DNA from 3 places in the Lentzea sp. NBC_00516 genome. Region 1 is predicted to be linked to each of the others. Evidence: riboswitches for the same ligand, from Rfam matches in the RefSeq annotation. Region 1 holds a riboswitch; each other region holds the start of a gene.
What was found. Region 1 has a riboswitch for cobalamin ahead of OG205_RS40110 (FecCD family ABC transporter permease). Riboswitches for the same ligand answer to the same signal wherever they lie in the genome.

Region 2: it holds a riboswitch for cobalamin, as region 1 does, so the genes downstream of both, OG205_RS06730 (prenyltransferase/squalene oxidase repeat-containing protein) here and OG205_RS40110 (FecCD family ABC transporter permease) in region 1, are expected to answer to the same signal.
Region 3: it holds a riboswitch for cobalamin, as region 1 does, so the genes downstream of both, cobN (cobaltochelatase subunit CobN) here and OG205_RS40110 (FecCD family ABC transporter permease) in region 1, are expected to answer to the same signal.

The regions. Positions count from the first base shown of each region.
Region 1 covers NZ_CP107840.1:8,652,478-8,662,903, reverse strand. Annotated here, with positions in the region: gene OG205_RS40135 (response regulator transcription factor) at 1-282, opposite strand, end outside; gene OG205_RS40130 (fumarylacetoacetate hydrolase family protein) at 350-1,108, opposite strand; gene cimA (citramalate synthase) at 1,126-2,709, opposite strand; gene OG205_RS40120 (ABC transporter substrate-binding protein) at 3,291-4,268, opposite strand; gene OG205_RS40115 (ABC transporter ATP-binding protein) at 4,265-5,005, opposite strand; gene OG205_RS40110 (FecCD family ABC transporter permease) at 5,005-6,027, opposite strand; cobalamin riboswitch at 6,061-6,180, opposite strand; gene OG205_RS40105 (YciI family protein) at 6,285-6,704, shown strand; gene OG205_RS40100 (3-isopropylmalate dehydrogenase) at 6,827-7,864, opposite strand; gene OG205_RS40095 (S8 family serine peptidase) at 8,141-10,426, opposite strand, start outside.
Region 2 covers NZ_CP107840.1:1,527,463-1,537,888, reverse strand. Annotated here, with positions in the region: gene OG205_RS06755 (ABC transporter ATP-binding protein) at 1-891, opposite strand, end outside; gene OG205_RS06750 (energy-coupling factor transporter transmembrane component T) at 888-2,000, opposite strand; gene OG205_RS06745 (ABC transporter substrate-binding protein) at 1,997-2,905, opposite strand; gene OG205_RS06740 (ABC transporter substrate-binding protein) at 2,902-3,741, opposite strand; gene OG205_RS06735 (hypothetical protein) at 3,741-6,212, opposite strand; cobalamin riboswitch at 6,296-6,435, opposite strand; cobalamin riboswitch at 6,481-6,631, shown strand; gene OG205_RS06730 (prenyltransferase/squalene oxidase repeat-containing protein) at 6,665-7,666, shown strand; gene OG205_RS06725 (ribonucleotide-diphosphate reductase subunit beta) at 7,720-8,748, opposite strand; gene OG205_RS06720 (ribonucleoside-diphosphate reductase subunit alpha) at 8,745-10,426, opposite strand, start outside.
Region 3 covers NZ_CP107840.1:9,631,913-9,642,338, forward strand. Annotated here, with positions in the region: gene OG205_RS44970 (chitobiase/beta-hexosaminidase C-terminal domain-containing protein) at 1-1,939, shown strand, start outside; gene OG205_RS44975 (TIGR03618 family F420-dependent PPOX class oxidoreductase) at 2,014-2,394, shown strand; gene cbiE (precorrin-6y C5,15-methyltransferase (decarboxylating) subunit CbiE) at 2,375-3,529, shown strand; gene cobM (precorrin-4 C(11)-methyltransferase) at 3,526-4,266, shown strand; gene OG205_RS44990 (cobalt-precorrin-6A reductase) at 4,263-4,964, shown strand; gene OG205_RS44995 (precorrin-2 C(20)-methyltransferase) at 4,936-6,402, opposite strand; gene OG205_RS45000 (precorrin-8X methylmutase) at 6,399-7,019, opposite strand; gene OG205_RS45005 (hypothetical protein) at 7,016-8,092, opposite strand; cobalamin riboswitch at 8,101-8,235, shown strand; gene cobN (cobaltochelatase subunit CobN) at 8,271-10,426, shown strand, end outside.

The sequences.
Region 1 (10,426 bases):
CCAGCTCGGACTGTCCGCATTGGACAGGACGACGACGCGGGCGCTCGGTCTGTACTGCGCCGTGTCCCGCACGGTGCGCAGCGGTCCGGCGCCCGGCACGTCGAAGTCCGTGACGACCAGGTCCACCACAGTGCCGCGCAGGCTGCGCGCAGCCTCGGCCACGGTGTGGGCGATGCCCACAACGCGGAAGCAGTGCGTGCGATGCAGCGAGAGCCGCAGCCCTTCGGTGATGAGCTGCGATCCGTCGACCAGCAACACGCGGGTGGACGCCAGGTCCGTCATGACACCGGGAAGTTACTCGCGGGTACCCGGATGCGTAACCTGCCGGACGCCGGATTGCTCCGTACGGCTACCTATTTGCGACCGGATTGGTGAGCGTGCCAAGGCCGTCCACAGTCACGGAGACCGTCTGTCCGGCCCTCATCGGCCCGACACCGGCCGGCGTGCCGGTCAGGATCAGGTCGCCCGGCAACAGCGTCATGATGCCGGAGACGTACTCCACGAGCGACGGAATGTCGTGCACCATCAACGAAGTACGGCCGTCTTGTTTGACTTCCCCGTCAACTTCGGTGACGACGCGGACGTCGGAGGGGTCGAACTCGGTCTCGATGAACGGACCCAACGGGCAAAACGTGTCAAAACCCTTGGCACGCGTGAACTGCACGTCCTTCTTCTGCAGGTCGCGGGCCGTGACGTCGTTGGCGATCGTGTAACCCATGATCACACTCGCGGCCTTGGCCTTCGGCACGTCGCGGCACGGCTGGCCGATGATGACCGCGAGCTCGCCCTCGAAGTCGACGCGCTCGGACACGGCCGGGAGCTTGATCTCCACGTTCGGGCCGACCACCGACGTGTTGGGCTTGAAGAACAGCAACGGCTCCGCGGGAACCTCGTTGCCGAGCTCCTTGGCGTGGTCGGCGTAGTTCCGCCCCACACCAATGATCTTGGTCGGCAGGATGGGAGCGAGCAGCCTCACGTCCGCCAACGGCCACTTCCGGCCGGTGAACGTGGGCGTGCCGAAGGGGTGTTCGGCGATTTCCGCGGCTTCGTCGCCGTGAACGGCGACGAAGGCCACGCCTTGGGGATGAGCAATTCGGGCGATGCGCACGATCCCAGTTTACGAGGTCAGCTCGACCTCATGGATTTGTGGACGAGTGCGTCACACAACGCCAGCCAGGAGGCCTCGACGATGTTGCCGTGCACACCCACGGTGGTCCACTCGCGCTCGCCATCGGTGGACTCCACCAGGACGCGCGTCACGGCATCGGTACCGGGATGTTCGGTCAGGATGCGCACCTTGTAGTCGGCCAGCTCCACAGTGTCCAACCAGGACAGGTGCGGCAGCAACGCCTTGCGCAGCGCCGCGTCCAGAGCGTGCACAGGGCCGATGCCCTCAGCCGTCGCGATGACCCGCTCCCCCGCCACGTGCACCTTGACCGTGGCCTCGGACACGATCTCGCCGTCCGACCGGTGATCGAGCACGACCCGGTAGGACTCCAACGTGAAGGGCGGAGTGTCCAGTTCGGACAGCTCGGTGCGCAGCAGGAGCTCCATCGAGGCGTCGGCGGCCTCGAACGACCAGCCCTTCGCCTCCAACTCCTTCACGCGCTTCAACGCGCTGCCGACCTCGGTCCCCCGGCCGGCCAGGTCGAGCCCGAACTCACGTCCCTTGAGTTCGATGCTCGCCCGACCGGCCATCTCGGTGACCAGCACCCGCATGTCGTTGCCGACGGTGTCCGGATCGATGTGGTTGTACAGCTCCGGATCCACCTTGATCGCGCTCGCGTGCAGACCCGCCTTGTGAGCGAATGCTGACGACCCGACATAGGCCTGGTGGGTGTCGGGTGCGATGTTCGCGATCTCGGCCAACGCATGGGAGACACGGGTGAGCTCGGCCAGCGCTCCGATCGGGAGCACCTCCATGCCGAGTTTGGTCACGAGGTTTCCCACGACGGCGAACAGGTCCGCATTGCCTGCCCGCTCGCCATATCCGTTGGCGGTGCACTGAACGTGCGTCGCGCCCGCCTGAACGGCCGCAAGTGTGTTCGCCACCGCACAGGACGTGTCGTCCTGGCAGTGAATTCCTACGCGGAAACCGGTCTTCTCGACAACCTCCGCGACCGTCTCCGCAAGCCCCAACGGCAGCTGCCCGCCATTGGTGTCGCACAGCACAACGACGTCCGCGCCACCCTCCACAGCGGACTCCAGCACGCGCAGACTCGTGTCCGGCGAGAACGCGTACCCGTCGAAGAAGTGCTCGGCGTCGAGAAAAACGCGCCTCCCGTGGTCCTTCAGGAACCGGACGGTGTCGCGCACCATCTTCAGGTTCTCGTCGGCGTCCGTGCGCAGCGCGCGCTCGATGTGCCGAAGGTCCGACTTGGCCACCAGCGTGACCACCTGCGCCTGACTGTCGATCAGCGCCTTGACCTGCGGGTCTTCCTCGACCTTGACCCCGGCCTTGCGCGTGGCCCCGAACGCGACCAGCTTGGCGTGCTTCAACTCCAAGTCCCCAGCCGCGGCACGAGCGAAGAACTCCGTGTCCTTGGGCAGTGCGCCGGGCCAGCCGCCCTCGATGAACCCGACGCCGAGCCCGTCCAGCAGCCGCGCGACCGCGAGCTTGTCCGTGACGGAGTACGAAATGCCCTCACGTTGTGCGCCATCGCGCAACGTCGTGTCGTAGACGTGGAACTCGTCGGTCGGGCCGGCCATCGGGGTTCATCTCCTCATCCGGGCAAACAAAAAGACCCCCCGCGGGATGCGAGAGGTCTGCGCGTCGGGTGCCAGGGGCGGCAACTACCCGACGCGCTCGTCAATAATGATGGCGACGTACTGAAGCATGCCGGCGATGCTGCCACAGCCCGGCGCGGTGTACCAAGCGACGGGAGGAAATCTCCCACTATCTGGTCATGGGTTCACGCCTGTGACTGAACGCGAAGCGACCCCTCCGCTGGAACAGGAATCAGCCACCGCAACCCGCCCCGCGCGGTGTCACCCGGCGCCCGCCCTCGCCAGGCAACCACGTACGAAGCCTGGCGTGGCGATGCGAAGCGAGCTGTCTGAACCTCTACCGCCTGGGTTGCGGTTCGGGCCCCTCAAGGCGATTGGGGCTTTACCTTGAGTGGGCGGGATGCTCCCCTCATGGGCACGGCCGGGCGCTTTTCAGCCCGGCCTTTTCCGGCCGTCAAGCATCCCGCCAGAGGCTCAAGGTCAAGCCCCAATCGCAACCCCGCTCAGTTCCGTCGCGACCCGACGGACCACCCTCGCAGGGAGACTGAACGACCAGAACCGCCTCACCCCTGGGACAGGAACTTCGCGAACGCCTCGATCGAAGCCGCATTCCGAGGCGACTCCACCAACGCCGCGTACGGCAGCGAGAAAAACCTCTTCCCCTTGACCGCAGGCGAGTTGGCAAGCGGAGCGAAGCCCTCCAGGAACGCCTGCTTCTGCTCAGGCGTGTTCGCCTCCCCGTCCGCATAGTCCACGATCAACACGACATCCGGGTTCCGCTGCACGACGGTCTCCCAGTTGACCGTCGTCCAACTGTCGTTGAGATCCCCGAAGATGTTGTCCCCGCCGGCCTTCGAGATCACGTCCTGAGGCGCGGCGTTCTTCCCGGACGTGAACGGCTGGTCCTGCCCGCTGTCGTACAGGAACACCTTCGGCCGAGGCTTGCCCTCCATCAACCGCCCGGCAGAAGCGATCTGCTCCTGGTACCCCTTCACCAGTTCCTCGGCCTTGGCCTCGACCCGGAAGATCTTCCCGAGGTTGCGCAGATCCGTGTACAGCGCGTCCAGCGCCGGCATGATCCCGCGCTGCTTCCCCACCCCGTTCCGGCAGGCCTCGGTCAGTTGATAGGTCCCGATCCCCAGAGCCTTCAACGAGTCCGGCGTGAACCCGGTGCTCTCGCTGAACCCGTAGTTCCACCCGGCGAACACCAGATCGGCGTTGACCCCCTGCACGACCTCCTTGGAGATCTTGTCGGACAGGTGCTTCACACTGCCGAACTCGGCCTTCCACGGCGAGGTCCGCACGTCGACGGTGTCGACACCGGACACGACGTAACCCGCCATCCGGTCCTTCAACCCCAGCGCGAACATCAACTCGGTGATGCCGGTGTCGTTGGTGACCACTTTGGACGGAATCCTGTCGAACGTGACCTGCTGACCGCAGTTCGTGACGGTCACCGGGTCGGACGCGGAGGTGTCCTGGGCGACCGTGGCGCCGCAGCCGGAGATCAACAGCACAGCGGCACACACAACAGTTCTCAAGGGGTGACCTCCTGGTCGAACAGGAGCTGGGGAACTCCCGTGGTCGGATGCCGCACGACGTGCGCGGTGACGTGGAAAACCTTGGCGATCAGCTCGGGGACCAGCACCTCGGCCGGTGTGCCGGACGCGACGATCCGTCCTTCGTCCAGCACGTACAGCCGGTCGCAGAAGGAAGCGGCGAGGTTCAGATCGTGCAGAACCGTCAGAACCGTGATGCCCAGCCCGCGCGTGAGCCGGAGAACGTCGAGCTGATGCCGGATGTCGAGGTGGTTCGTGGGCTCGTCCAGCACGAGCACGCGCGGTTCCTGGGCGATCGCGCGAGCGATGAGCACGCGTTGACGCTCCCCGCCGGACAAACTGAGGAAGCTGCGTGAAGCGAGGTGCGACACGTCCACGGTGGACAGTGCTTCGGAAACCACCCGGGAATCACGCGCGGGATCGCGGTCGTGCGGCAGCCTGCCCATCTCCACGACCTCGGCGACCGTGAAGTCGAACTCGACCTGCGACTCCTGGGTCAGAGCGGCGAGGTGGCGGGCGACGTCGTGTCGCTTGTGGACGTTCTCGCCGTCGAGCAGGACGGTGCCGGCGTCCGGCTTGAGCGCCCTGTACACACAGCGCAACGTCGTCGACTTGCCGCTGCCGTTGGGGCCGACGATGCCGACGACCTCACCGGAGGCGTTCAACGAAATGCCGGAGATGATGTTCCGGACGGTGACGTCGTGCAGCTCGACGCGCATCAGCGGCCTCCGAAGACGTAGGACCTGCGGCGCATCAGGAAGATGAAGCACGGCACGCCGAGCGCGGCCGTGATGACGCCGAGCGGCAGTTCCTCCGGTGCGGCGAGCATCCGCGCGGCCACGTCGACCCACACCAGGAACGACGCTCCGGCCAGCGGTGCGAGCGCCAGGACCTTGCGGTGGTCTGCGCCGACGACCATGCGCGTCAGGTGCGGCAGCATCAGCCCGACGAACCCGACGGCGCCGCTGACCGCCACCAGCACGCCGGTCATGGCGGCGGTGACGATGAACAGGTGCGTGCGGAACCGGTTGACCGCGACGCCGAGCGTGGTCGCGGTCTCGTCGCCCATCGCCAGCGCGTTGAGCTTCCGCGCCTTGGTCGCCAGGTAGACGATGCCGGCCGCGGTCACGACGGCGGCGACGGGCAGCGACTGCCAGTTCGCCCCGCCGAGGCTGCCGAGCAACCAGAACATCGCGGCCCGCGCCGCCTCACCGCGCGGCGCCTGGAACACCAGCAGCATCGCCACGGCGGAGAACCCGTACGCGAGCGCCGTCCCGGTCAGCACGAGCCGCAACGGTGTGAGCCCACGGCTCGTGCGCGCGGTGATGTAGACCAGGGCCGTGGCGCCGAGACCGGTCAGGAACGCCCCCACCGACAACGCGTAGACGCCGAGACCGGACAGGATTCCGAGCGTCGCCACCGCCGTCGCCCCCACACTCGCTCCCGACGAGATGCCGAGCACGTAGGGGTCGGCCAACGCGTTGCGCACCATCGCCTGGATCGCGACGCCGACGGTGCTCAGCCCCGCCCCGACGACCGCGGCCAGCAGGACGCGGGGAAGCCGGATGTCCCAGACGATGTGGTACTGCCCGGCGAGGTCGGCGGGGATCGTGCCACCGGTCAGCGCCGCCCACAGCAGTTCGAGCGTGAGGTCGAACGGAACGGAGACGGGGCCGAGCGCGACGCCCGCGACGAGGCTGACGGCGAGCACGCCGACGAGCACGCTGATCTTGGAGAGCACTGGGTCCTTCCCGCAGTCCACGGCGGAGTCGGAAGTTCTAGGGCACCGTGAGCGGGTGTTCGGGCTCGTCCCTGGGTGGGACCTACCGTTGCGGGTCAGCGCCGGACTTCGACCGGTCTTCCCCCACGCACGACTGACCCGACCCTACCTGCGAAAACAGAAAGTTCGAAAATTCTCGGGGTGTGATGTCGATCCGGGCAGCGGCCCGTTCGACCTGTGGACGTCACCGAGGAAGACAACGAGCGAGGAGATCCACCGTGAAGTACATCCTGATCATGCGTGCCACCGACGAGGCCTACGCGAACATGGGCGAATTCGACTTCGACAAGATGCTGGAGACGGTCGGCGCGTTCAACGAGGAACTGGTCCGCGCCGGCGTGCTGCTGGCCGCCGAGGGGCTTTCCGAGCCGTCCGAGGGCGTCGTCGTCGACTACTCCGCCGAACCCCCGGTCGTCACGGACGGCCCCTACGGCGAGACCAAGGAGCTGTTCAACGGCTTCTACCTCCTCAACGTGTCCTCGAAGGAGGAGGCGATCGAGTGGGCCAAGCGCATGCCGATGGCCGGCCCGGGGTTCAAGACCGAGATCCGGCGCGTGCCGACGATCGACGAGTTCCCGCAGGACAACGAGTGGATCCAGAAGGAGCGCACATGGAGGGAAGCCAACGGCCAACTTTGACCGGAGCCCGCGAAGGCGCCCCGGCGTATCTGGGCAACGCCTTCCTGTACTGGTTACTCGTGAAAAAAACAGCCCCGGCCGGAAAATCCGGCCGGGGCTTCAAAACGTCTTGCGGATGAACCTCAGCCAGTGCGGACGTTCGACGACACGAGTGCCGCGAGACGGTCGCCGATGGCGTAGGTGGCCCCAGGCGACTGGTGGTCCCTGGTAGCGAGATCAAAGGCCACTGAGGCCTCGATCCGGCGTGCCGACTCGTGCTCGCCGAGGTGGTCGAGCAGCAGCGCGACCGACAGCACGGCGGCCGTCGGGTCCGCGATGCCCTGGCCCGCGATGTCCGGTGCCGAACCGTGGACCGGCTCGAACATCGACGGGTTGCGACGGGTCACGTCCATGTTTCCCGACGCGGCCAGGCCGATGCCACCCGTGACGGCGGCGGCGAGGTCGGTCAGGATGTCGCCGAACAGGTTGTCGGTGACGATCACGTCGTACCGGCCCGGGTCGGTGACCAGGTGAATGGTCGCCGCGTCCACGTGCTGGTAGGCCACGGTGACCTCAGGGTGCTGCAGCGAGACCTCCTCGACCACGCGCGACCACAACGAGCCGGCGTACGTGAGGACGTTCGTCTTGTGCACCAAGGTCAGGTGCCGGCGCGGACGGTTCGAGGCACGCGCGAAGGCGTCCCGGACCACGCGCTCGACGCCGAACGACGTGTTCAGCGAGACCTCGGTGGCGATCTCGTGCGGCGTGTCCTTGCGGAGCAGGCCGCCGTTGCCCGCGTACGGGCCTTCTGTGCCCTCGCGGACCACCACCATGTCGATCTCCGGCGGGTCCGCGAGCGGGCTGCGGACACCGGGGTAGAGACGAGCCGGGCGGAGGTTCACGTGGTGGTCAAGTTCGAAGCGCAGCCTCAGAAGCAGGCCCCGCTCCAGAATTCCGCTCGGCACCGACGGGTCGCCCACCGCGCCGAGCAGGATCGCGTCGTGCTGGCGAAGCTCTCCCAGCACCGACTCGGGCAACAACTCTCCCGTGGCGTGCCAGCGCGCCGCGCCGAGGTCGTAGCGAGTGATCTCGGCCGCCGGAACGACCTCTCCGAGGACCTTCAGGGCCTCAGCGATGACCTCGGGCCCGATCCCGTCTCCTGGGATCACTGCGAGCCGCATCCACACACCTCCCAGGTGTCAGTCCCCAATTGGTGGGACTACTTTCCTTCGCGAAAGGCTACCGGCATCCAGGCCGCTCGCCGCATGCCGGACACCCCATCGGGGTGTTATCTCCCGTACTGCGGGACACCCACACGGCCCATATCCCACTTTCGAGTGTCACTCGACCGCAGGAACGGGGTCGCGTCAAGGGGTGACGGCAGGCAGTTCCAGGCCGTGACATGCCGAGAGGCCCGGTTCCAAACGAAGAACCGGGCCTCTCGTGAAACATCCGATCTAGTAGGCGCCGCCCCGGCCACTCGACTTCACCAGGACGACCGACGCGCGGTCACCGTTGGCGTTGTGGTGGTTGAGGACCAGCAGCCCCTCGGACTTGTCGGCCTTCAGCGAGGCCTCGTTCTTGTTCACCACGAGCGCGGTACCCGGCTTCGCGAGGTACGAGAGCGCCGCGTCGCCGCCGCCTTGCGCCCACAGACCCGGCTTGAGCGGGTCGTAGGACAGGTTGCGGTCGATGACGTCGACGAGCTTGTTCGCGTTGCCCGGCGCGGCGTAGTAGCCACCGACGCCCACGACGTACGAGAGGCGGGCCGTGTCCTTCGTCGCGTCGATGCCCAGTGCGCTCAGCAGCACCGGCAGGACGACGACGTTGGTGTCCTGGACGTTCGCGTCGACGTCGCCGAACAGGCCGTTCACGCCCTGGATGTCGACGGTCTCGCCCGTCTTCAGGTCCACCGTGGACGCGACCAGCAGGTCGGTGTCGGTCAGGCGGGTCGCGAACACCTCGAAGTCCGCCGTGCCGTCACCGTTGGTGTCGATGTCGACGAACGGGATGGTGTTCTTGCCCAGGTTGTACCAGTTGCCCCAGGTAGCGACACCGAACGCGAGCAGCGCCTCCTCCGGCTTGCCCTGCGCCTTGGCCAGCGGGGCCGTGGAGGCCGCGCCGACGTAGCGGAGGTCGCCGCCCTTGGCGGTCTCGTTGAGCGCGCAGTTCTCGGTGACGTTGCGCTTGCAGTCGCGCAGCTTCGGCGACTGGGCCTGCAGCTCGAGAACGCTGATCAGCGAGCGGTAGGCCTGCGAGCCGGTGCCCTGGTCGAGACCCTTGCCGGTCACGTTCAGCACGGCCTGCTTGTCGTTGCCCCGGAACTTGAGGCTGGACGCGGTCTTGACGTCCGCGACCGGCTTCGGCGCCGAGTAGACCGACAGGCGCAGCGGCACGGTGGCACCGGCGGTCGGCGTGAAGGTCACGCGACCGGAGGCGTCCGCGAGGAACTGGCGCGGCACGTCGAGCTGGTTGGCCTCGACGGTCGAGTCGACCGTCTTGCGCAGCGCCTTCGGGTCGTCGATCTTCAGGGTCACCTTGACGCGCGCGACGCCGCGCGGGCTCAGCTTCACCTTGTCCTGCGAGAGCACGTAGCTCACGCCGGGGATCGTCGTGGCCGCGGTGTAACCGACCTTGTACTCCACGGACTTCGTGGACTTGTTGACCAGCTTGATGGTCTTGGACTTGGAGACGGCCTTGGCGACCTCGACGACGCCGAAGTTCGCGCTGACGTAACCGTTGTCCTCCTCGACGTACGCGAGGACCTGGTTGTCGATCGCGGACTTGCCGTCCACGCGGCCGGTGCCGACCCGGTTGGGCGCGAAGGTCTTGCCGTCCTCCTTCACGTCCGCACCGGCGGTGTTCATGATCGAGGCCTTGACCTCTTCCAGCGTCCAGTCCGGGTGCGCCTGGCGGACCAGGGCGGCGATGCCGGCGACGTGCGGGGAGGCCATCGACGTACCCGAGATCACCAGGCGGTCGTTGCCGGAACCGACGGCGGTCGACGAGATGGTGTCACCGGGGGCCGCGACGTCCGGCTTGATGGACTGGCCGCGGGTGCCACGGCTGGTGAACTCGCTCGGGGTGTCCGAAATGGACTGGTCGTACGTCGGCGTCGAGGTGCGCAGGTCACCCGCGAGACGGACGACCAGCGTGCCCGCGTTCAGCGCCGGGCGGATCGCCGTGGTGGCGGAGCCGGTGAACTGGAACATCGGGATGCCCGCGTTGCCGGCGATGCCCGCCGCGAAGTTCTCCAAAGTGGACGAGAGGAGCACGCCCTGACCACCGGCGGCCTGCACGTTGTTCGCGCGGACGGCCGAACCACAACGGCGCGTGGCGTCGACGTCGTCCCACTCCAGCCACACGAACTTGCCGGCGACGTTGTCGGTGATCGCGACGCAGCCGTCGGCGTTGCCCGCCTGGGACAGCTTCGCGACCGGCAGTTCCTTGTTGTAGCCCAGGTAACCGGTGAAGCTCTGGCTGTACTGACCGGGCTTGAGGCCCTGGCCCTTCACGTCGGCGCCGTCACGCAGCACGAACGAGTCGCGCACGGACGCGACGGTCAGCGCCTCGGGCGTGTTGCCCGGTGAGCCGCCGATGTCGTAGAGGTCGCCGCCGTTGCCCGCGGAGAAGACCGGCATGACGCCGACCTTGTACAGCTTCTTGACGAAGAGGCTGTCGGGGTCGTCCGGTGCGCCGTAGTCGGAGCCGAGCGACAGGTTGACCACGTCGAGGTGGTCGGA
Region 2 (10,426 bases), 2.9 Mb from region 1:
GACGGCGACCTTCGGCCCGTACCGCACCACGACTCCCGACGCGGTGAGCAGCACGTCCCCGGCTGTCGTGGTCCTGGCCGGTGGGCTGCCGAGCGTGAGCGACGAGGCGCGGCGGCGGGCGTCCCGGACGGACATCGGCAGCGGGTCCCAGCCGGCCAACCGTCCCAGTTGGACGATCGGCGGCGCGATCGGCATGTCCCGCAGCACTTCCGGCGGTGTGCCGTCGAGCACTCCCCCGCTGCCCGGCACGTAGATCATCCGGTCGGCGAACGGGATCACGCGCTCCATGCGGTGTTCCGCCATCAGCACCGTCGTGCCGAGGTCCTGCACCAGACGCGCGAGCGTGGCCAGCACGTCCTCCGCTGCCGTCGGATCCAGTGCGGACGTCGGCTCGTCCAGCACGAGGACCTTCGGGTGAGTGGTCAGCACCGAGCCGATGGCGACGCGTTGCTGCTGGCCGCCGGACAACGTGCGCAGCGCTCGCCGGCGGAGTTCCGCGATGCCCAGCAGGTCCAGGGTCTCCTCGACGCGGCGGCGCATGACCTGCGGTGACAGGCCGAGTTGTTCCATGCCGTAGGCGAGTTCGTCCTCGACGGTGTCGGTGACGAAGCCCGCCAGCGGGTCCTGGCCGACCACGCCGACCAGGTGCGCGAACTCGCGCGGCGGGCGCGACCGGGTGGACACGCCGGCCACCGACACGTCGCCTTCGAGGTGGCCGCCGGTGAAGTGCGGGACGAGGCCGTTGATCGTGCCGAGCAACGTCGACTTGCCCGCGCCGGTCTGGCCGGCGAACAGCACGAGCTCGCCTTCCCCGATGGACAGCGAGATGTCGCGCAGCACCGGCTCGGACCGGCCCGCGTACCAGAAGCCGACGTGGTCGAGTTCGATCATGAGGCGGCCACTTCTTCTTCGAAGGCAGCGAAAGGTGGTTCCGGAACGGGAGTGAGGAACGCTGGTAGGACGCCGATCAGCACGCCCAGCAGCGGCCCCCAGGACAGCAGCGGCCACGACAGTTGGATCAGCGACGGGTTGAGGTTCGTCGGGTCGACGCTGGACGTCACGAACAGCACGGCCGCGACACCGAGTCCGCTTGCCGCCACCACGAGTTCCGGTGGATGCCAGCGGTCCGGGCGGTAGCGGGTGCGTTGAACTCGCTGACCGGCCATGCGGAATCCGGCCAGGCCGATCAGCAGCCCGACCGACAGCACCGGCGCGGCCAGGAAACGCGGCGTCGACCCGTCCAGCGTCGCGTAGACGCCCACGCACACGCCGATCAGGCCGACGATCATCATCGTGCCGGTGAGCACGCGCTGCCGTGCCTCGACCAGCCCTGCCCGGCCGTAGCCGCGGGAGTCCATCGAGGCCGCGAGCTGCAACGAGCGGGACAGCGCGTCCTCCAGGATCGGGATCATGATCGAGTGCAGCACCTGTGTGCGCTTTCCGCTGCCACCACGCAACTTCCGGGCACGACGCACGCGCAGCACGCTCTCGGCCAGTTGCGGGAACACCGACAGCGCGACGATCACCGCCGTGCCCACCTCGTAGAGCGCCGGTGGCATGGCCTTGAGCAGCCGCTTCGGATTCGCCAGCGCGTTGGCGGCGCCGAGGCAGATCACCATGGTCGCGAGGCGCAGGCCGTCGTAGAGGCCGCCCAGCAACGACTCCGCGGACACGTCGCCGAACAGCCGGATGCCCGCCGCCCACGCCGGCAACGGGATCTCCGGCAGCCGCAGGATGATCGTCGATCCCTCGGCCCCGCCGAACACGAGCCGGAAGAACACCCGGATCGCCACGATCCACGCACCGAGCACGAGGTACAGCCGGAACGCCAGCGCCCACGGCGCCTCGGAGCGGCGGGCCACGACGACGTACCCCGCCACCGCGATGATCGTGAGCAGCAGCCACGGGTTCGTGGTGCGGGTCGCCGCGACCGCGAGGCCGAGCGCCCACACCCACCACGCCGCCGGGTGCAGGTCGCGCGGCAGGAAGTACGACGTCACGACTCGTTGACCCGTTTCCGCCGCCGTGCCACGAAGAACCCGGCGGCCAGCAGCACCACGACCGCACCGCCCGCGGCCCACGGCGCGTAGTCGCTCGCGCCGGACGTCCGCTTGATCACCTCGTTGACGTCCTCGGCGTTCTCGCCGCCGCTGAACGCGATGTTGCTCGACGGGTCGTTCGCCTTCGGCCGCGCGGTGGCACTGGCACGGGGCTTGGGCGGCGGCAACGCACCGGTCGGCGCACCGGGCGGCGGAGTCTCCTGCCGCTCTGCCTCAGGAGTGGCCTGCGGCGGGCGGCCCTGGACGGGAGCCTGCGTCTCGTTGGGGTCGTTGCTGACCGGCTTCGCCTCCTCGACGGCGTTGCACGCCTTGCCCTCGGTGCCGGGACGCACGGCGGCGACGCGCGGCACCGGGTTCGTGTCCGCGGTGGCGTTCAGGGAGAACGACCAGCCTTCGAAGCCGCCCGGGATGAACTGGCGGTTCTTCACGCCCCACTGGCTGTAGTCCCAGGCGCAGTTGTTCCCGGCGTGCCAGTACGACCAGTAGGCCGCCGCGGGAGGGGTGTCGATGCACAGCTCGCGGTAGTTCGCGCGGCCGTTGATCGGGATCTGGTCCGCGGCGGCGGGCTTGTTCTCGACGCGGCAGATGAAGGCCTCACCCCACCGCTGCGCGCCGGCGACCTGGAAACCGGCGCCCTTCATCGCGTCCAGGCCGGTGCCCGCGGTCGGCTGCGGGTTGCAGCGCACGATCGCGTCGCCCCCGAGCTGCTGGAAGTCGATGACGACCGTCACGCCCTTGTCGTCCTTGCAGAAGCCGGGATGGCCCTTGCCGTGGTCGATCGCGTGCACCACCGGTGCCGCCGCCACCGCCAGGAAGGCGGCGGCCAGCGCCGCGAGCGTCCTCATTGGACGGTCAGGGTGGCGGACGAGTACACCGTCACCCCGTTCCCGGTCGCGGAGATGATGTAGGTGTACGTGCCGGTCGCCGTGGGCGTGATGTTCTGCGTGCCGCCGGGCGTCGCTAGAGAACCGGACCAGCCACCGCCGCCACTGGCAGGAGAGACGGAGGACGCGCTGACCGACGTGGCGTTGGTCGAGGTCCAGGTGAGCGACGTGGTCTGGCCGAGGGTGATCTTGCGGTCCAGGTCGTTGATCGAGAGCGCCACGGTGGGGTTGCTCGCGCTCACCGCCGGGTTCGTCGGTGTCACGCCGGGAACCGGGTTCGTGCCGGCCGACTTGTTCAGCGAGAACGACCATCCCTCGAAACCACCGGGGACCACGTTGCGGTTCAACGCGCCGTAGCTGCTGTAGGTCCAGGTCGAGCCGGAACCGTCGGCGTGCCAGTAACCCCAGTACGCGGCGCCGGGCGGGGTGTTGAAGCACCCCTCCTTGTAGGTCGGGTTGCCGGTGACCGGGATGTTCTCGGTCGACGACGGACGGCCGCCCACTCGGCACACGAAACCGAGGCCCCACTTGACGGTGCCCGCGACCATGATTCCCGCGTCCTGCAACGCCTTGATGCCGGTGCGGTCCGTGCCGGGAGTGGCGTTGGGCGAACAACGCGTGATCGTCGGCGCGGCCACCCCGCCGTTGCCGTCCAGTTCCTGGAAGTCGACCACGATCGTCGTGCCGCTCAACGCGTCCGCGCCGGTGCAGATGCCGTCGTAGCCCGCGGCACTGGCCGGAGCGGGCGCGACGACCAGCCCGGTGAGCACCAACGCGGCGGCGAGAACTCTCTTCATCACTGAACCCCCTGAGTGAGACGACGGCGAAGCAGCAGAACGAGACCGGCGAGCACCATGGCGCCGCCGAATGCGAAGTAGGACCACAGCGGCGGATGCCACGGCGCGTTCTGGGCGACCAGTGCGGGAACCGGTTCGGCGTCCGTCAGCGGCAGGCGCACCACCGGCGACAGCCCGGACCCGTCCGCGCTGATCCACGAGCGGCCCGCGATGCCCTGTGCGCCAACGAGACTCGTGCCGAAGTCGGTCGCGCCGTCACCGCCGGACACCCGCGGCAGACCACCGTCGGCGAGCACCATCCCGCCGATCGTCTTCGCGGTGCCGCTCACGTCCAGGCCCGCCGCCTGCCGGGCGCCCGCGACCGAGGCGCTCAACGCGATGGAGGGCGCGCCGCCTTCGTCGTCGACCATGCCCTTGCCGTTCGGCTTGGCGCTGAGCAACGAGATCGCCTTCACGAACGCGGCCGCGCGTTCCTTCGACCACTCGGCCGGGGCCTGGGCGGCGGGCGCGTCCTCGGTGAACGGCCTGCTGTTCAGCGCGGTCACCGCGGCGGCAGTGGAGGCGAGATCCCCTGCCTTGCAGTCGTTCTCGTCCATGTGCTCCGGGAAGGTGCCGTCCGCGCACTGGCGAACGGCGAGCGCCTCGATCGCCTGGCCGGGGTCGGCGACGGTGGCGAGCACCGCCCAGGTGTGGCGGCGGACGGAGTCCTCGGAGTCCGCGAACGAACCGGTGTCGGTGAACAGGCCGTCCGCGCCCCGCAGCCCGGCCAGTTCGGTGCGCAGCCGGTTCGCGAGGTCGTCGGACTTCTGGAACTGAGCGAGGATCACGAGTTTCGCGAGCGGTTCGGCGTAGGCGGCCTCGCCGGTCTCCTGCCCGGCGCCGTGCGCGTAGGCGTTGATCGCGTCCGGCGTCAGCAGGAACTCCGTGGCCTTCTTCGCCGCGTCCGGCTGTTCGCCCAACGCGTGCAGCGCCAGCACCAGGTCCGCGGTCGCGTCGTAGTCGACGTAGGTCCTGTCGTTCTCGGTGACCTCGACGTGGTCGCCGCGCACGAGCTTGTTGGCCAGATAGGCGCCGAGCTTCGCGGCGGACGTCTTCGCGGCCGGTTGCACGGTCTTCGGCGCCGGGGCAGGTTGGCGGACCACGGCCTTCGGCCTGGTCGCCGGCGCGGGCGTCTGAACGGTGACCGTCGCGGTCGTGGTGTGCCCGGTGACAGGTGGCGGCGTGGTCGTCGTGCTCTGAGAAGTCGTGGTGGTTCGAGACGTGGTCGTCGTCGTGGTGCTGCTCGGCGTGGTGGGCTCGGGCCCTTCGCCCTTGGCGAGCGCGTAGAAACCGGTCTGCGACAACCCGAGCGAGGCCTGCGCGCTCGCCCTGATCCACGTGTCGATGCCGGAGATGCCGCCGGTGCGCGCTGCCTGGTACGAGGCCGGGTTGTACGCGATCGCACCGATCTGCCCGGCCAGCGCGGTGCCCGAGTCGGACTCGCCTGCCTGCGCGGACTTCAGGAACTCCGTGCCCCTGCCCACCTCAGGGCCTGCGCCGCCTGCATCAGCGAGCGCCTGCACGATCAGGCCGGTGCTGTTGGTGTTCGGCGCCTCGGTCCCGACACCGCCACCCCAGCCACCACTGTCGGCCTGGTTGTTCTTCAGCCACGTCACGGTCCTGGCGATCGGCTCGTCGAGCCCGGCCGCCCCGGCGCGCTTCGCGGCGAGCATGGCCGACAGCGCGAGGCCGGTCGCGTCACCGTCCGGGGACGACGAGCCGTCGGCCTTGCCCTCGTCACACGACGACACCTTGAGGCCCTCAGGCCCCTGCACGTACCCGAAGAAGATCCGGAAATAGCCCTCGGAACACTGCTGCGTCACCATCTTGTCGATGGCGGGCTGGTCGTTCTCCCCCGCCACCGCCAGGCCGATCACGGCGAGGGACTGGCCGAACATGTTGGCGTTGTTGTTCACCATGTCCGACCACTCGGGGTTCTTCGAGTAGTCGCTGATCCGGCCGGCGTCGACGCCGGAACGGCGGATCGCCGCCTTCGTCTCGGCGACCATGTCGTGGCCGTCGAAGTCGCGCGGGTCGCGGCCGGAGATCTGCGCGGTGAGCAGGGTCTTGGCCACAGCACCGCCGACGATGATCTGGTCGAAGCCCTGGCCGGGAGCGAGGCCGTCCCAGGTGAAGTAGTCGGTGGCGTGCCCCTGGTCGTCCAGGAACTTGACGATCGGCTCGGCGAGCGCGCCGTCGCCGGACGCGTGCATCGCGAAGACCAGGTCGATCATCAGACCGTGGTCGGGCAGCTCGCCGCCGAGCGGGTTCTCCAGGGTGCCGTCGGGTCGAAGCTGGTGGGAGAGCCACACGGAGCTGGAGTGGGCGGCTTCGCGATCTCCCGCGGCGGCCGCGGTTCCGGCGATCGCCGTGGTGATCAGGCCCGCGCTGACGACGAACGCCAGTGCGGCCAGGCTCCTTCGCCGGGTCATCCTCTCCCCCTCCTCGTGCTGCTCGAGGAGAGGAGACGGCGCGGGGCGCCGGCAGCCACCCCTGCGTTTCGCGACAGCGGTCGGTCTGTTCACCCCGCCCGGATGGTGACCCGACTCGCCACTGCAGCAGTGGCCCACGGTTGCGCGACAGTGCCGGATTCCGACCGGCTTCCCCGTCACGGGCGAGGTATGAAGTTGTCGAGCCGAGCGAGGCTAACACCTGGAAACCGCCGATCGGCACCGCCTTCGGGGTCGGAGGCGAGCGTCACATCGCAACTCGGCACGAGGTCTTGCGCGACATGAGAACCTGTTGGGCGTTCAGCGCGGCGCGGGGGAAGTCCGGTGAGAATCCGGCGCTGTCCCGCAACGGTGTGCCCATTCGGGCGAGCCCGGTCACCCGCATCGCGCGGTGTTCACCAACTCCTGTCGTGGAAGTGCGGGAAAGGGTTCTCATGAGACGTCTGGTGCTCGCTGCTGTCCTGATGCTGGGCATTGGCACCGCTGTCACCCCCGCGGTGGCGGCAACGCACAACAAGTCCGACGCCGCCGCGGGCTGGCTCGCGCGGCAACTGGTCGACGGCGAACGGTTCGAGGCCGACTTCGGTGGCGAGAAGTTCCCCGACCAGGGCCTGACCATCGACGCGATCTTCGCGTTCGCGGCCGCTCGTTCCTCGGACACCAACGCCGAGAAGGCCATCACGTGGCTGGCCAAGCCGGAGATCACCACCGGGTACGTCGGTTCCGGCACCGAGGCCTACGCGGGCGCGCACGCCAAGCTGTTGCTGGCGGCGAAGGTGCGGCACAAGAACGGCAACTCGTTCGGCGGTGCCGACCTGGAAGCCGGTCTGCGCGGCCTGCTCGCGCCGTCGGGCAGGTTCTCCGACCGCTCGGACTTCGGTGACTTCTCCAACGCCTTCACCCAGTCCCTGGCGCTGCTGGCCCTCGACCGCACGCCGGGCGGCACGCCCGCGGCGGCCAGGACCTTCCTCGCCGGAACCCAGTGTCCTGACGGAGGTTTCCCGCTGAACTTCGGCCAGACCCCGTGCGCCAGTGACGTGGACTCGACCGCGCTGGTCGTGCAGGCGTTGCGCGCCACCGGTGACAGCGTGAACGCCGCCGAAGGCACCACGTGGCTCGTGTCGAAGCAGAACGCCGACGGCGGTTTCTCCGTCGGCGCCAACGCGTCCAACGCGAACAGCACCGGTCTGGCCGCGCAGGCGCTGGCCGGTCACCGCCCGGCCGCCGCGACGCAGGCACGGCAGTTCCTGCGTTCGCTCGCGGTCGGCTGCCCGGGTGCCGTCGCGGACCGAGGCGCGATCGCCTACGACGCAACGGGATTCGACCAGACGACCGCTCCGCGTGCCACGGCTCAGGCGGTCCTCGGCCTGACCGGGGTCAAGCTCGCGAACCTCGACGGCGGCGGCAACCCCGCCGCGCCGACGCTCGCCTGCTGACGAAGCGGTGCCCCTGACCGGCTTCCCGGTCAAGGGCACCGCACCCGCACGACTCAGAAGTCCTCGTCGAACGCCACCGTGCCGGTCACACCGACCTGGTAGGCCGACACGCGCCGTTCGAAGAAGTTCGACAGCTCCTGCACGTCCTGCAGCTCCATGAACGCGAACGGGTTCTTGGAACCGTAGATCGGCTCGATGCCGAGCACCTGCAGCCGCCGGTCCGCGACATGCTCCAAATAGGACCGCATGTCCGCCACCGACATGCCGGCGACACCGCCACCGAGCAGGTCCTCCGCGAACTGCACCTCGGCCTCGACGGCCTCGCGCAACATCTGCTTGACCTCCTCGTACAAGGAGTCGTCGAACAGGTCCGGCTCCTCGCGGCGCACGGTGTCCACGACGTCGAACGCGAACGCCATGTGCATCGACTCGTCGCGGAACACCCAGTTGGTGCCCGACGCGAGACCGTTCAGCAGGCCGCGCGAACGCAGGAAGTAGACGTAGGCGAAGGCGCCGTAGAAGAACAGGCCCTCGATGCACGCCGCGAAGCAGATCAGGTTGAGCAGGAACGACCTGCGGTCCTCCCGCGACTCCAGCTGCTTGAGGCTCGAGATCGAGTCGATCCACTTGTAGCAGAACTCGGCCTTGGCACGGATCGACGGAATCGTCTCGACGGCGGCGAACGCCTCGATGCGGTCGTTCTCGTCGGGCAGGTAGGTGTCGAGCAGCGTCAGGTAGAACTGGACGTGCACGGCCTCCTCGAACAGCTGCCGCGACAGGTAGAGCCGGGCCTCCGGCGCGTTCACGTGCTCGTAGAGGTTGAGCACGAGGTTGTTCGCGACGATCGTGTCCCCGGTCGCGAAGAACGCGACGAGCCGGTTGACCAGGTGTCGCTCGGCCTCCGAGAGCTTGTTCAGGTCGGCGAGGTCCGAGTGCAGGTCGACTTCCTCGACGGTCCACGTGTTCTTGATGGCGTCGCGGAAACGCTCGTAGAAGAGCGGGTAGCGCATGGGCCGCAGGGTGAGGTCCATGCCGGGGTCGAGCAGGGCGTTCTGACGCGCGGTGCTGGCGAGCGTGGTCACTGGCAGGCCTCACAGGACTCGGGGTTTTCGAGGGAGCAGGCGATGGCTTCGTCCGACGTCACGACGGGCACGGTCGGCGCCGCCGTGGTCGTCGTCGTGGTCGCCTGCTGGATGCGCGTCGCCGGGCGGGAGCGCAGGTAGTACGTGGTCTTGAGCCCGGCTTTCCAGGCGTAGAGGTACATCGAGGAGAGCTTGCCGATCGTCGGCGAGGCGACGAACAGGTTCAGCGACTGGCTCTGGTCGACGTACGGGCCACGCGCGGCGGCCAGTTCGATCAGCGCCTTCTGCGGCAGTTCCCAGGCCGTGCGGAACAACGAGCGCACGTCCTCCGGCAGTTCGGCGATGCCCTGTGCGGAGCCGTCGTCCTGCTTGAGCCGGTTGCGCACGGCCTCCGTCCACAGGCCTCGGGCCTTGAGCTCGCGCACCAGGTAGGAGTTGATCTGCAGGAACTCTCCGGACAGCGTCTCGCGCTTGAACGTGTTCGACACCTGCGGCTCGATGCACTCGAAGCAGCCGGCGATCGAGGCGATCGTCGCGGTCGGCGCGATCGCGATCAGCAGCGAGTTGCGCAGGCCGTGCTCGCTGACGCGTTCCCGCAGAGCACTCCAGCGCTCGGTCTGCGTGGGCGTGACGCCCCACAGGTCTGGCTGCAGATCTCCCTTGGCGGCACGGGTCTCCCGGAACGCCGGGTGCGCGCCCGCGGACGAGGCCAGCTCCGCCGACGACTCCAGCGCCGTCAGGTAGATCTCCTCGGCGATGCGCGTCGACAGCTCACGGGCCGCCGGCGAGTCGAACGGCAGGCGCAGCTTGAAGAACACGTCCTGCAGGCCCATGACACCGAGACCCACCGGGCGCCAGCGCGGGTTGGACCGCGCCGCCTGCTCGGTCGGGTAGTAGTTGATGTCGATCACGCGGTCGAGGAACACGACGGCGGTGCGGACCGTGGAACGCAGCCGCTCCCAGTCGACGGAACCGGCAGCGTCGTCGATATGAGCACCGAGGTTGACCGAGCCCAGGTTGCAGACCGCGGTCTCCTCGTCGCTGGTGACCTCGAGGATCTCTGTGCAGAGGTTGGAGAGGTGCACCACGTTCGAAGGCGACGCGGTCTGGTTGCACGTGCGGTTCGCGGTGTCCTTGAACGTCATCCAGCCGTTGCCGGTCTGGGCGAGCGTGCGGATCATCCGTCCATAAAGGTCACGAGCCTTGACCGTGCGGACGGCGCGACCGGCCTCCTCGGCGCCGCGGTAGGCGCGGTCGAACTCGTCGCCCCACAGGTCGACCAGCTCGGGAATCTCGTCGGGGTCGAACAGCGACCAGTCCGCGTCCGCCTCGACGCGGCGCATGAACTCGTCCGGGATCCAGTTCGCCAGGTTGAGGTTGTGCGTGCGGCGCGCGTCCTCACCGGTGTTGTCGCGCAGCTCCAGGAACTCCTCGATGTCCGGGTGCCACGTCTCCAGGTACACGCAGGCGGCGCCCTTGCGCCGGCCGCCCTGGTTGACCGCGGAGACCGACGCGTCGAGTGTGCGCAGCCACGGCACGATGCCGTTGGAGTGGCCGTTCGTGCCGCGGATCAACGCACCGCGCGAACGGACCCGGGACCACTGCACGCCGATGCCGCCGGCGAACTTCGACAGCCGGGCGATCTGCTTGTAGCGGTCGTAGATCGACTCGAGCTCGT
Region 3 (10,426 bases), 980 kb from region 1:
CACGCCGGTCGCCACGCCGACGTTCAGTCCGCCGGGCGGCGCCTACGCGTCCGCGCAGACGGTGACGATCTCCACCGCGACCTCCGGCTCCGCGATCCGGTACACAGTGGACGGCTCGACGCCGACCTCGTCGTCGACCTTGTACAGCGGGCCGATCTCGGTGCCCAGCAACAGGACCGTCAACGCGATCGGTATCAAGTCGGGGCTCGCGAACTCGGCCGTGGCCAGCGCGACGTACACGATCGGCACGCAGCAGGGTTGTACGCAGTCCGACAACCCGAACTTCGGGCCGAACACGCGCATCTTCGACCCGAGCATGTCGGCGACGAGCATCCAGACGCAGCTCGACATCGACTTCAACAACCAGAAGGACACGATCACGGCGCAGATGGCACCGCGGCGGGTCGCGCACCTGTTCAAGCCCGGCACCTACAGCGGCATCCACGACGACGTCGGCTACTACACGTCCGTCTCGGGTCTCGGCCGCAACCCCGGTGACGTGCTGATCAACGGTGACATCACCGTGGACGCGTTCAACGAGTCCGACAAGGGCGTGGCGCTGCAGAACTTCTGGCGCTCCGCCGAGAACATGGCCGTCAACCCGGCCAGCGGCACCAACCGGTGGGCGGTCGCGCAGGCCGCGCCGTTCCGTCGCATGGACATCCGCGGCAACCTGGCGCTGTACCCGGCGAGCTACGGGTTCGCGTCCGGCGGCTACACGGCTGACAGCCGCGTGTCCGGTCAGACGGCGTCGGTCTCGCAGCAGCAGTGGTACACGCGGGACACGAACTACGGCAGCTGGAACGGCGGCGTGTGGAACATGGTGTTCTCCGGTACGCCGGGCGCACCCGCGACCACGTTCCCGAGCCCGCCGTCGACGAACCTCGCGACGACGCCGATCTCGCGCGACGTGCCGTACCTCTACCTCGACGGCAACCAGTACCGGGTCTTCTTGCCTTCGTTGCGCACCAACGCTTCCGGTGCGTCGTGGATCAACGGCGGCACGCCCGGCACGTCGTTGCCGATGAGCCAGTTCTACGTCGTGAAGTCCGGCGACACCGCCGCGACGATCAACGCGGCGCTGGGTCAGGGCTGCAACCTGTTCTTCACGCCCGGCATCTACAACGTCAACCAGACGATCAACATCACGCGGCCCAACACCGTCGTGCTGGGCATCGGCTACGCGACGATCGTGCCGCAGAACGGCGTCACCGCGATGCAGGTCGCGGACGTCGACGGCGTGCGGATCAAGGGCATCCTGTTCGACGCCGGCACCACCCTGTCGAGCTCGCTGCTGACCGTCGGCCCCGCGGGCTCCTCGGCCTCGCACGCGTCCAACCCGACCACGCTGCAGGACGTGTTCTTCCGCGTCGGCGGGGCGGTCGCGGGCAAGGCGACCAACAGCCTCGTCGTCAACAGCAACAACACGATCATCGACCACAGCTGGATCTGGCGCGCCGACCACGGCAACGCCGGCACCTGGGGCTGGAACGAGGCCATCGGTGACACCGGCCTGGTCGTGAACGGCAACGACGTGCTGGCCACCGGCCTGTTCGTCGAGCACTACCAGAAGTACCAGGTCATCTGGAACGGCAACGGCGGACGGACCATCTTCTACCAGAACGAGATGCCGTACGACGTGCCGAACCAGGCGGCTTGGAATGCTCCCAACGGGGTGACGGGCTACGCGGCCTACAAGGTCGCGGACAGCGTCACCACGCACGAGGCGTGGGGGCTCGGCAGCTACTGCTTCTTCAACGTCAACCCGTCGGTGAGAGCGGAGCACGCGTTCGAGGTGCCCAACCGATCCGGCGTCCGGATGCACAACCTGCTGACCGTGTCGCTCAACTACCAGGGAACGATCACCCACGTGATCAACGACGTGGGGGCGGTGACGCCGCCGGGCACCGTGCCGGTGAACGTCGTCAACTACCCGTAGTGCTGCCCTGAAGTACGGCCCGTCACCTCCTCCTGGTGACGGGCCGTATCGCTGCCGCCACCTATGATGCGGCCATGTCGATCGAGCGGGGCGCCGAGTTCGCCGAGTTCTGGGCTGAACGGCACCTGTGCACGTTGTCCACCGTCCGTCCCGACGGGACTGTGCACGTCGTCCCGGTCGGGGTCACGCTCGACGCCGAGGCCGGTGTCGCGCGGGTGATCACCAGCGGCGCGTCGTGGAAGGTCAAGCACGTTCGCAAGGCCGGGTACGCCGCTGTGTGCCAGGTGGATGGTCGGCGTTGGTCCACCTTGGAGGGTCCGGCGGTCGTGCGCGACGACGTGGAATCCGTCGACGAGGCCGTGCGGCGGTATGCGCTGCGCTACAAGCAGCCGCGGGTGAATCCGCAGCGCGTCGTGATCGAGATCCAGGTGAAGCGTGTCACCGGCACCGTCTGACGTCGTTGTCGTCGGCATCGGGGCCGACGGGTGGAATGGGCTGTCGCCCGCCGCTCAGCAGGCAGTTTCCAGGTCGCGGGTGGTGATGGGGTCGCGGCGCCAGCTCGACCTGGTGCCGGGGGAGTTCGAGCGGGTCGCGTGGCCGTCGCCGCTGGTACCGGCGTTGCCCGAGTTGTTCGAGAAGTATCGGGACGTGTGCGTGCTGGCGTCCGGTGACCCCATGTTCCACGGCATCGGCACGACCCTGGTCCGGTTGCTCGGCGACCGCGTGACGGTGATCCCGCATCCGTCGTCGGTGTCGCTGGCCTGTGCGCGGCTCGGGTGGGCGTTGAACGAGGTCGAGGTCGTGTCCCTGGTGGCGCGTTCGATCGATTTGCTACGGCCCGTGTTGACTCCGGGACGGCGCGTGCTCGTGCTCGGTGGTGACCCGGCCGCTGTCGCCGAGGTTGTCGGCGCGGACGGGCAGATCGTTGTGCTCGAACAGCTAGGTGGGCCCGCCGAGCGGGTTTACCCTTGGTCCGGGCAGGACTCGGATCCGTTGTGCGTGATCGCGGTCGAGTACAGCGGGAGCGCTCTCTCGCGGGTTCCCGGACTGCCTGATGACGTTTACGAATCCGATGGTCAGCTGACGAAGCGAGAGGTGCGGGCTATTTCGTTGTCGAGATTGGCGCCGCTGCCGGGGCAGCTGCTGTGGGACGTCGGGTCCGGGTCGGGTTCCATCGCGATCGAGTGGGCGCGCACGCATCCGACCTGCCGCGTCATCGCCATCGAGCAGTCGGCCGAACGCGCAGAGCGAATCGCCGGTAACGCTGCGTCTCTGGGTGTGCCGGGTGTGGAGGTCCACATCGGACGGGCGCCGGACGCGTTGGAGGGGCTGGAGAAGCCCGACGCGATCTTCGTCGGCGGCGGCGTGACCGTGCCCGGCGTGATGCAGGCCTGCTGGGACGCTTTGGCTTCCGGCGGTCGTCTGGTGGTGAACGCCGTGACGCTGGAGTCCGAGGCCGTGGTGGCGCAGTGGTACGCGCGGCTCGGTGGCGACCTGGTGCGGATCGCGGTGAACCGCGGCTCCGCCGTCGGCAAGTTCACCGGCTGGCGGCCGCACATGCCCGTGACGACGTGGAGCGTTACCAAGTGACCGTGCACTTCATCGGGGCCGGGCCCGGTGCGGCCGACCTGATCACGGTGCGGGGGCGCTCGTTGATCGAGTCGTCGCCGGTCTGTCTGTACGCGGGCGCGTTGGTGCCCGTGGAGTTGCTGGACTTCTGCCCTGACGGGGCGCGCAAGATCGATACCGCTTCGCTGACGCTGGACGAGATCGTCGCCGAGCTGGTCGCGGCCTCGGAACAGGGGCTGGACGTGGCCCGGCTGCACTCCGGGGACCCCTCGGTGTTCAGCGCGATGGCCGAGCAGATGCGCCGGTTGGACGCGCTGGAGATCGCTTACGACGTGACGCCCGGGGTGCCGGCTTACGCGGCCGCGGCGGCGTCGTTGCAGCGTGAACTGACCGTGCCGGGTGTCGGGCAGACGGTCATCCTGACGAGGACTTCGCAGCGTGCCACGCCGATGCCGGACGGTGAGGACCTCGACACGTTGGGTCGCAGTCACGCGACCCTCGTGTTGCACCTGGCCGTGCAGCGGATCTCGGACGTGGTCGCGGAACTGGTGCCGAACTACGGCCTGGACTGCCCGGTCGCGGTCGTCGCCTATGCGTCCCGTGAGGACGAGGTCGTGTTGCGCGGGACGTTGGACGACATCGCGGCGCAGGTCGAGGCCGCCGGGATCAAGCGGACCGCGGTGATCATCGTGGGGCAGGTGCTGGGGGCGACGCAGTTCCCGGACAGTCACCTGTACTCGGCCACGCGCGTTCGATGATCCTGATCCTCGGCGGAACGGGGGAGGCGCGCGAGCTCGCATCCCGTGTACCGGCTGTTTCCTCGCTGGCGGGGCGTGTCAGTTCGCCTCGGTTGCCTGTCGGTGAGGTTCGGATCGGCGGGTTCGGCGGTGTCGACGGGCTCGCGCAGTGGTTGCGGGACAACGATGTCAGCGCCGTGGTCGATGCCACGCACCCGTTCGCTCGGCAGATCACCTCGAACGCTTTCGAGGCTTGCTCTCAACTCGGCGTCCCGTTCCTGATCCTGCGGCGGCCTGGATTCACGCCGCAGCCCGGGTGGCACTGGGTCGACAGCGTTGCCGATGCCGCGCGCGATCTGCCTGGGGCGCGGGTGTTCCTGACGACCGGACGACAGGACCTCGCCGAGTTCGCCGCGTGCCCGCAGTGGTTCCTGGCGCGGATGGTCGAGCCGCCGGAACCGCCGATGCCACAACGGATCGAGGTGCTGCTGTCGCGCGGACCGTTCACTGTGGACGGTGAGCTGGAGCTGATGCGGTCCCGGGAGATCGACGTCCTGGTGACCAAGGACAGCGGCGGCTCGATGACGTCGGCCAAGCTCGAAGCCGCGCGCCGTCTCGGTGTGCCGGTCGTGATCGTGCGTCGGCCACCGCTCCCACCTGCGGAAACGGTGGCCGACGTCGACGGTGCCGTCAGCTGGTTGGGTACCGTCGGGGCGTGAAGACGACTCCCTGAGGCGTCAAGATCGTCTGCGACGAGCCGATGATCAGCAGGCAGCGCATGTCGATCGTGGCCGGGTCGAGCGCGCCGAGCGTGAGGACGCGGATCTCCTCCTCCGGGCCGCCGACATCGCGTCCGACGACGATCGGCGTCTCCTGGGCGCGGTGCTGGAGCAGCAGGTCGCGCATGTCCGCCACCTGGTGGGTGCGGGCCTTGGACGCCGGGTTGTAGATCGCGATGACCAGGTCGGCCTTGGCGGTGGCTTCCAGCCGTTCGGCGATGACGTCCCACGGCTTGAGCCGGTCGCTCAACGAGATCACGGCGTAGTCGTGCCCGAGAGGCGCGCCCGCCTTGGCGGCCACGGCGTTCGCGGCCGTCACACCGGGGATGACGCGCACCGGCACGTCCTGGGTCTCCGCGGCCACTTCCAGCACCGCGGTGGCCATCGCGAAGACGCCGGGGTCGCCCGACGACACGACGGCGACCCGCGCGCCCTTCCGCGCGAGGTCCAGGGCGAAGGCCGCGCGTTCGGACTCGACCTGGTTGTGCGAGGAATGGCGCTTCTGGCCAGGGCGTTCCGGAACCCGGTCGAGGTAGGTGCTGTAGCCGACCAGTTCGTCGGCGGCCTCCAGTTCCTGGCGGGCCTCCGGGGTGAGCCACGCGCGGGCGCCGGGACCGAGGCCGATGACCACGACCTCGCCCTTCGGCTTGGCGGGCTTGGACTGGCTCGGCAGCAGGGCCAGCGAGAAGTACGGGACGCTCTCGGGATCGACGTCGGCCAGCGGCGACATCTTCTGACGGCCGGTGGTGGCGCGTTCGACGTACCACGCGCCGTCGAGCCGGCCGGCCGTTTCGAGGGCCTCGCGGACGTTGCCGAAAGTGCGGCCCAGCTTGAGGATCGCGGCGCTGTCGGTGTCGGCGAGCCTGGTCGCGAGTTCGGCGGGCGGCAGCGTGCCCGGCAGGATCGTGAGCACCTCGTCGCGTTCCACGAGCGGTGTGCCGAGTACTGCTGAAGCGCCGCTCACGGACGTGACGCCGGGGACCACCTCCCACTCGTAGCGGTCGGCCAGGCGTTTGTGCATGTGCATGTAGGAGCCGTAGAAGAACGGGTCTCCAGCGGCCAGGACGACGACGACGCGTCCGGCGTCGAGGTGCGCGGCCAGCTTGGCGGCGGCCTCCTCGTAGAAGGCGTCGATCTCACCCTGGTAGTCGTCCGTGTCCTCAGTGGTGACCGGGTAGACGAGCTGTTCCATGATCTGCGGATTCGGATCGTCCTGGCTGCGGAAGTAGGGCGCCGCGATGGTCTTCGCGACCGACTTGCCGTGCCGGGCGCTGTGGTACGCCACCACGTCGGCTTCGTTGATGAGCCGCGCGGCCTTGACCGTCAGGAGTTCCGGGTCGCCGGGACCCAGGCCGACGCCGTAGAGCTTGCCCGTCATTCTTCTTCGCTCGCAATCGCGTTGATGGCCGCCGCCGTCATGGCACTGCCGCCGCGCCGGCCGCGCACCACGAGGTGCTCCAGATCCGTTGCGGCCAAAGCTTCCTTGGACTCCGCGGCCCCGATGAACCCGACCGGGATGCCCAGGACCGCGGCGGGCCTCGGGGCTCCGGCGGCGATCAGGTCGAGGAGGTGGAACAACGCCGTGGGGGCGTTGCCGATCGCGATCACCGCGCCGTCGAACCGGTCCGCGAGCAGCTCCAGGGCGGCGGCGCTGCGCGTGTTGCCGATGGTCTGCGCCAGCTCCGGTGTCCGCGGATCCTGCAGGTAGCAAAGGACTTCGTTGTCCTTGGGCAAGCGGCGGCGGGTCACGCCGGACGCGACCATGTTGGCGTCGCACAGGATCGGCGCACCGTTCCGCAACGCCTCCCGGGCGTCGCGCACGACGTTCGGGGAGAATGCGACGTCGTCCGGCAGGTCGGTCATGCCGCACGCGTGGATCATGCGGACGACGACTTTCGCGACGTCGGCGGGGAACCTGGTGAGGTCCGACTCCGCGCGAATGGTGGCGAAGGACTGGCGGTAGATCTCCGCCCCGTCCCTGATGTACTGCGTCAACGGATCTCCTCGTAGCCGTCGCCGGTCGCGACGAACTCGGTCACATCGCCGGCGGGACGACCGCAGCGGCGGGCACAGCCCGACCAGTGCACGGCGCCGGGAGTGTCGGACCTGCTCCCTAGAATTGAAATTGGGGGTACCCGGCCTGGCGCGTGTGTGTGGTCGGACGCATCGGGCCGTGTGTGCGCATCGGGCCGTGTGCGGCCGTTGACCCAAGCGCGCGCATCGGCGCGTACGTCGGAGAGCGACTTCGCGCAGCCGGGGCGTCCGGTGCAGGCGCTGACGCCGTGCCACGGGGAGACCGGGTCGGTGATGAGGCCGGAGGTGTCGGTGCCGGCGGGGACGACCAGGCTGCGCCACGGGGTCAGGCGGAGCGGGACGCCCGGGAGTTGGTGGGCGTCGAGCCGGCCCAGTGGAACGCCTGGGGTCAACGGTGAAGGTGCGACAGGAGTCACAGCCGGGACGAACAAGGCCTCGGAGGAGGCGCCGAAGTGGGCGGTGATCTTTCGCACACCGTCGTCCACTTCGGACAGGCGCCAGGACGCGCCGCGGAGCTGCTGGAAGAGGCGGGCGGCGGTGACCACCGCGTCGACGGGGTCGGTGACGCGGATGCCGGTGTCGCGGCCGGCGAGCAGGAGCACGTCGCCTGCCAGGCCGATGTCGCCGCCCAGCCCGCTCACCGAGGCCCCGACCGTCACCAGGAAACGCCCTGGTAGCGAAGCCAGCGCCGGGTCCGCGCACAGGGCCGCGTCGATCGCGTCGACCAGCGCCTGGTTGTCGTCCAGCGGGGCGGCGATGATGTTGCGGATCCGCTCGTGCGACGCGGAGGGCAGCAGTCCGGCCGCGGCCAGTCGCGCGCCCAGTTCCACGCCGTCCGCCAGCCCCCTGATCTGGAGGTTCGCCCGCGAGGTCAGTTCGACCGAGCCGGTGCCGAGTTCGAGCGACGCGAGGCGCACGACGTCCCACTGAGCAGCGGAAAGAGTGCCGCCCGGCACCCGGATGCGCGCCAGCCCGCCGTCGGCCGCGGCGTGCAGCTCGACGGCGCCGGGGCAGGCGTCCGGGTGACTACGCATAGGTCGGACTGTAACCCGCCGGTTAGGGTGAGCCCGAACGACGAAGCGCAGGAGGAAGCCGGTGTGAATCCGGCGCGGTCCCGCCACTGTGACCAGCGAACACCGCTGGGAGTCAGGAACTCCGCTTCGCCAGTCACCCGCACTTTGGGGCGAGGACCCCACGAGGGATGGAGCCTGCGTGATCCTGTTGCTGTCGACCTCCGACACCGACCTGCTGTCGGCGCGTGCGAGCGGCGCCGAGTACCGGCTCGGCAACCCCGCGCGACTCACGACCGACGACCTGCCCGAGTTGATCCAGGACGTCAGCCTCGTCCTCGTGCGCATCCTCGGCGGGCGCCGGATGTGGGAGGAAGGCCTCGACTGGCTGCTGGCGTGCGGCCTGCCGGTGGTGGTGCTCGGCGGCGAGCAGCAGCCGGACGCCGCGCTGATGGAGCTGTCGACGGTGCCCGGTGGCGTGTGCGCCGAGGCGCACCTCTACCTCGCGCACGGCGGTCCGGCGAACCTCACCGAGCTGCACAAGTTCCTGTCGGACACCGTGCTGCTGACCGGCCACGGCTTCGAGGCCCCCGCCGCCACCCCCACGTGGGGTGTGCTGGAACGCGAGGGCACCCCAGAAGGCCCGACGGTCGCGGTGCTCTACTACCGCGCGCATCACGTGGCCGGGAACACTGCCTTCGTCCACGCCCTGTGCGACGCGATCGAGGCCAAGGGCGGGAAGCCCCTGCCGGTCTTCTGCTCCTCGCTGCGCACCGCCGAACCCGAACTGCTCGACACGCTGCGCCAAGCCGACGCGCTCGTCGTGACGGTGCTCGCGGCGGGCGGCACGAACCCCGCGAAGGCGTCCGCCGGTGGCGACGACGACGCGTGGGACGTCGGCGCGCAAGCCGCGCTCGACGTGCCGATCCTGCAGGGGTTGTGCCTCACGTCGAGCCGCGAGTCGTGGGACGAGAACGACGACGGACTGTCTCCTTTGGACACCGCGACCCAGGTCGCGATCCCCGAGTTCGACGGCCGGATCATCACGGTTCCGTTCTCCTTCAAGGAGATCGACTCCGACGGCCTCACCGTCTACGTGGCCGACCCGGAACGGGCGCTGCGCGTCGCGGGCATCGCGGTCCGGCACGGCAGGCTGCGGCACATCCCGGTCGCGGAGCGCAAGATCGCGGTGATGCTGTCGGCGTACCCGACCAAGCACTCCCGCATCGGCAACGCGGTCGGCCTGGACACGCCGGCGTCGACCGTGCGGTTGCTGAAGGCCATGCAGGAGCACGGTTACGACATCGGCGACGCGCTGCCGGGTGTGCAGGAGCTGGACGGCGACGCGCTGATCCACGCGTTGATCGCGGCCGGTGGTCAGGACGCGGACTGGCTGACGCAGGAGCAGTTCGAGAGCAACCCCGTGCGCATCGCGGCCGCGGACTACCGGGAGTTCTACGAGACGCTTCCCGAGGACTTCCGCGAGTCGATGCAGGAGCACTGGGGCGAGGCCCCTGGCACGCTCTTCGTGGACCACAGCAAGTCCAAGGACGGCGAGATCGTGCTGGCCGCGTTGCGGTCCAACAACGTCGTCGTGATCGTGCAGCCGCCGCGCGGGTTCGGCGAGAACCCGATCGCGATCTACCACGACCCGGACCTGCCGCCGTCGCACCACTACCTCGCGGCGTACCGGTGGATCGAGTCGAACTTCGGCGCGGACGCGGTCGTGCACGTCGGCAAGCACGGCAACCTGGAGTGGTTGCCCGGCAAGACCGTCGGCATGTCGGCATCCTGTGGCACGGACGCGGCGCTCGGCGATCTGCCGCTGGTCTACCCGTTCCTCGTCAACGACCCCGGTGAGGGCACGCAGGCCAAGCGCCGCGCGCACGCCACGCTGGTCGACCACCTCGTGCCGCCGATGGCCCGCGCCGACAGCTACGGCGACATCGCGCGCCTGGAGCAGTTGCTGGACGAGTACGGCAACATCTCCGCGATGGACCCGGCCAAGCTGCCGGCGGCCCGCGCGCAGATCTGGACGTTGATCCAGGCCGCCAAGCTCGACCACGACCTCGGCCTCGAGGACCGGCCGCACGAGGCGGAGTTCGACGAGTTCATCCTGCACGTCGACGGCTGGCTCTGCGAGGTCAAGGACGTCCAGATCCGCGACGGCCTGCACATCCTCGGCGAGGCGCCGACCGGCAGCGTTCGCGTCAACCTCGTGCTCGCCATGTTGCAGGCACGACAGATGTGGGGCGGTCAGGTCGCCGCGCTGCCCGGTCTGCGCGAGGCTCTCGGCCTCACGACCACGGGTCGCGAAGACGTTGACGCGGTTGAGGAAATCGCGCGCGGGCTCGTTCA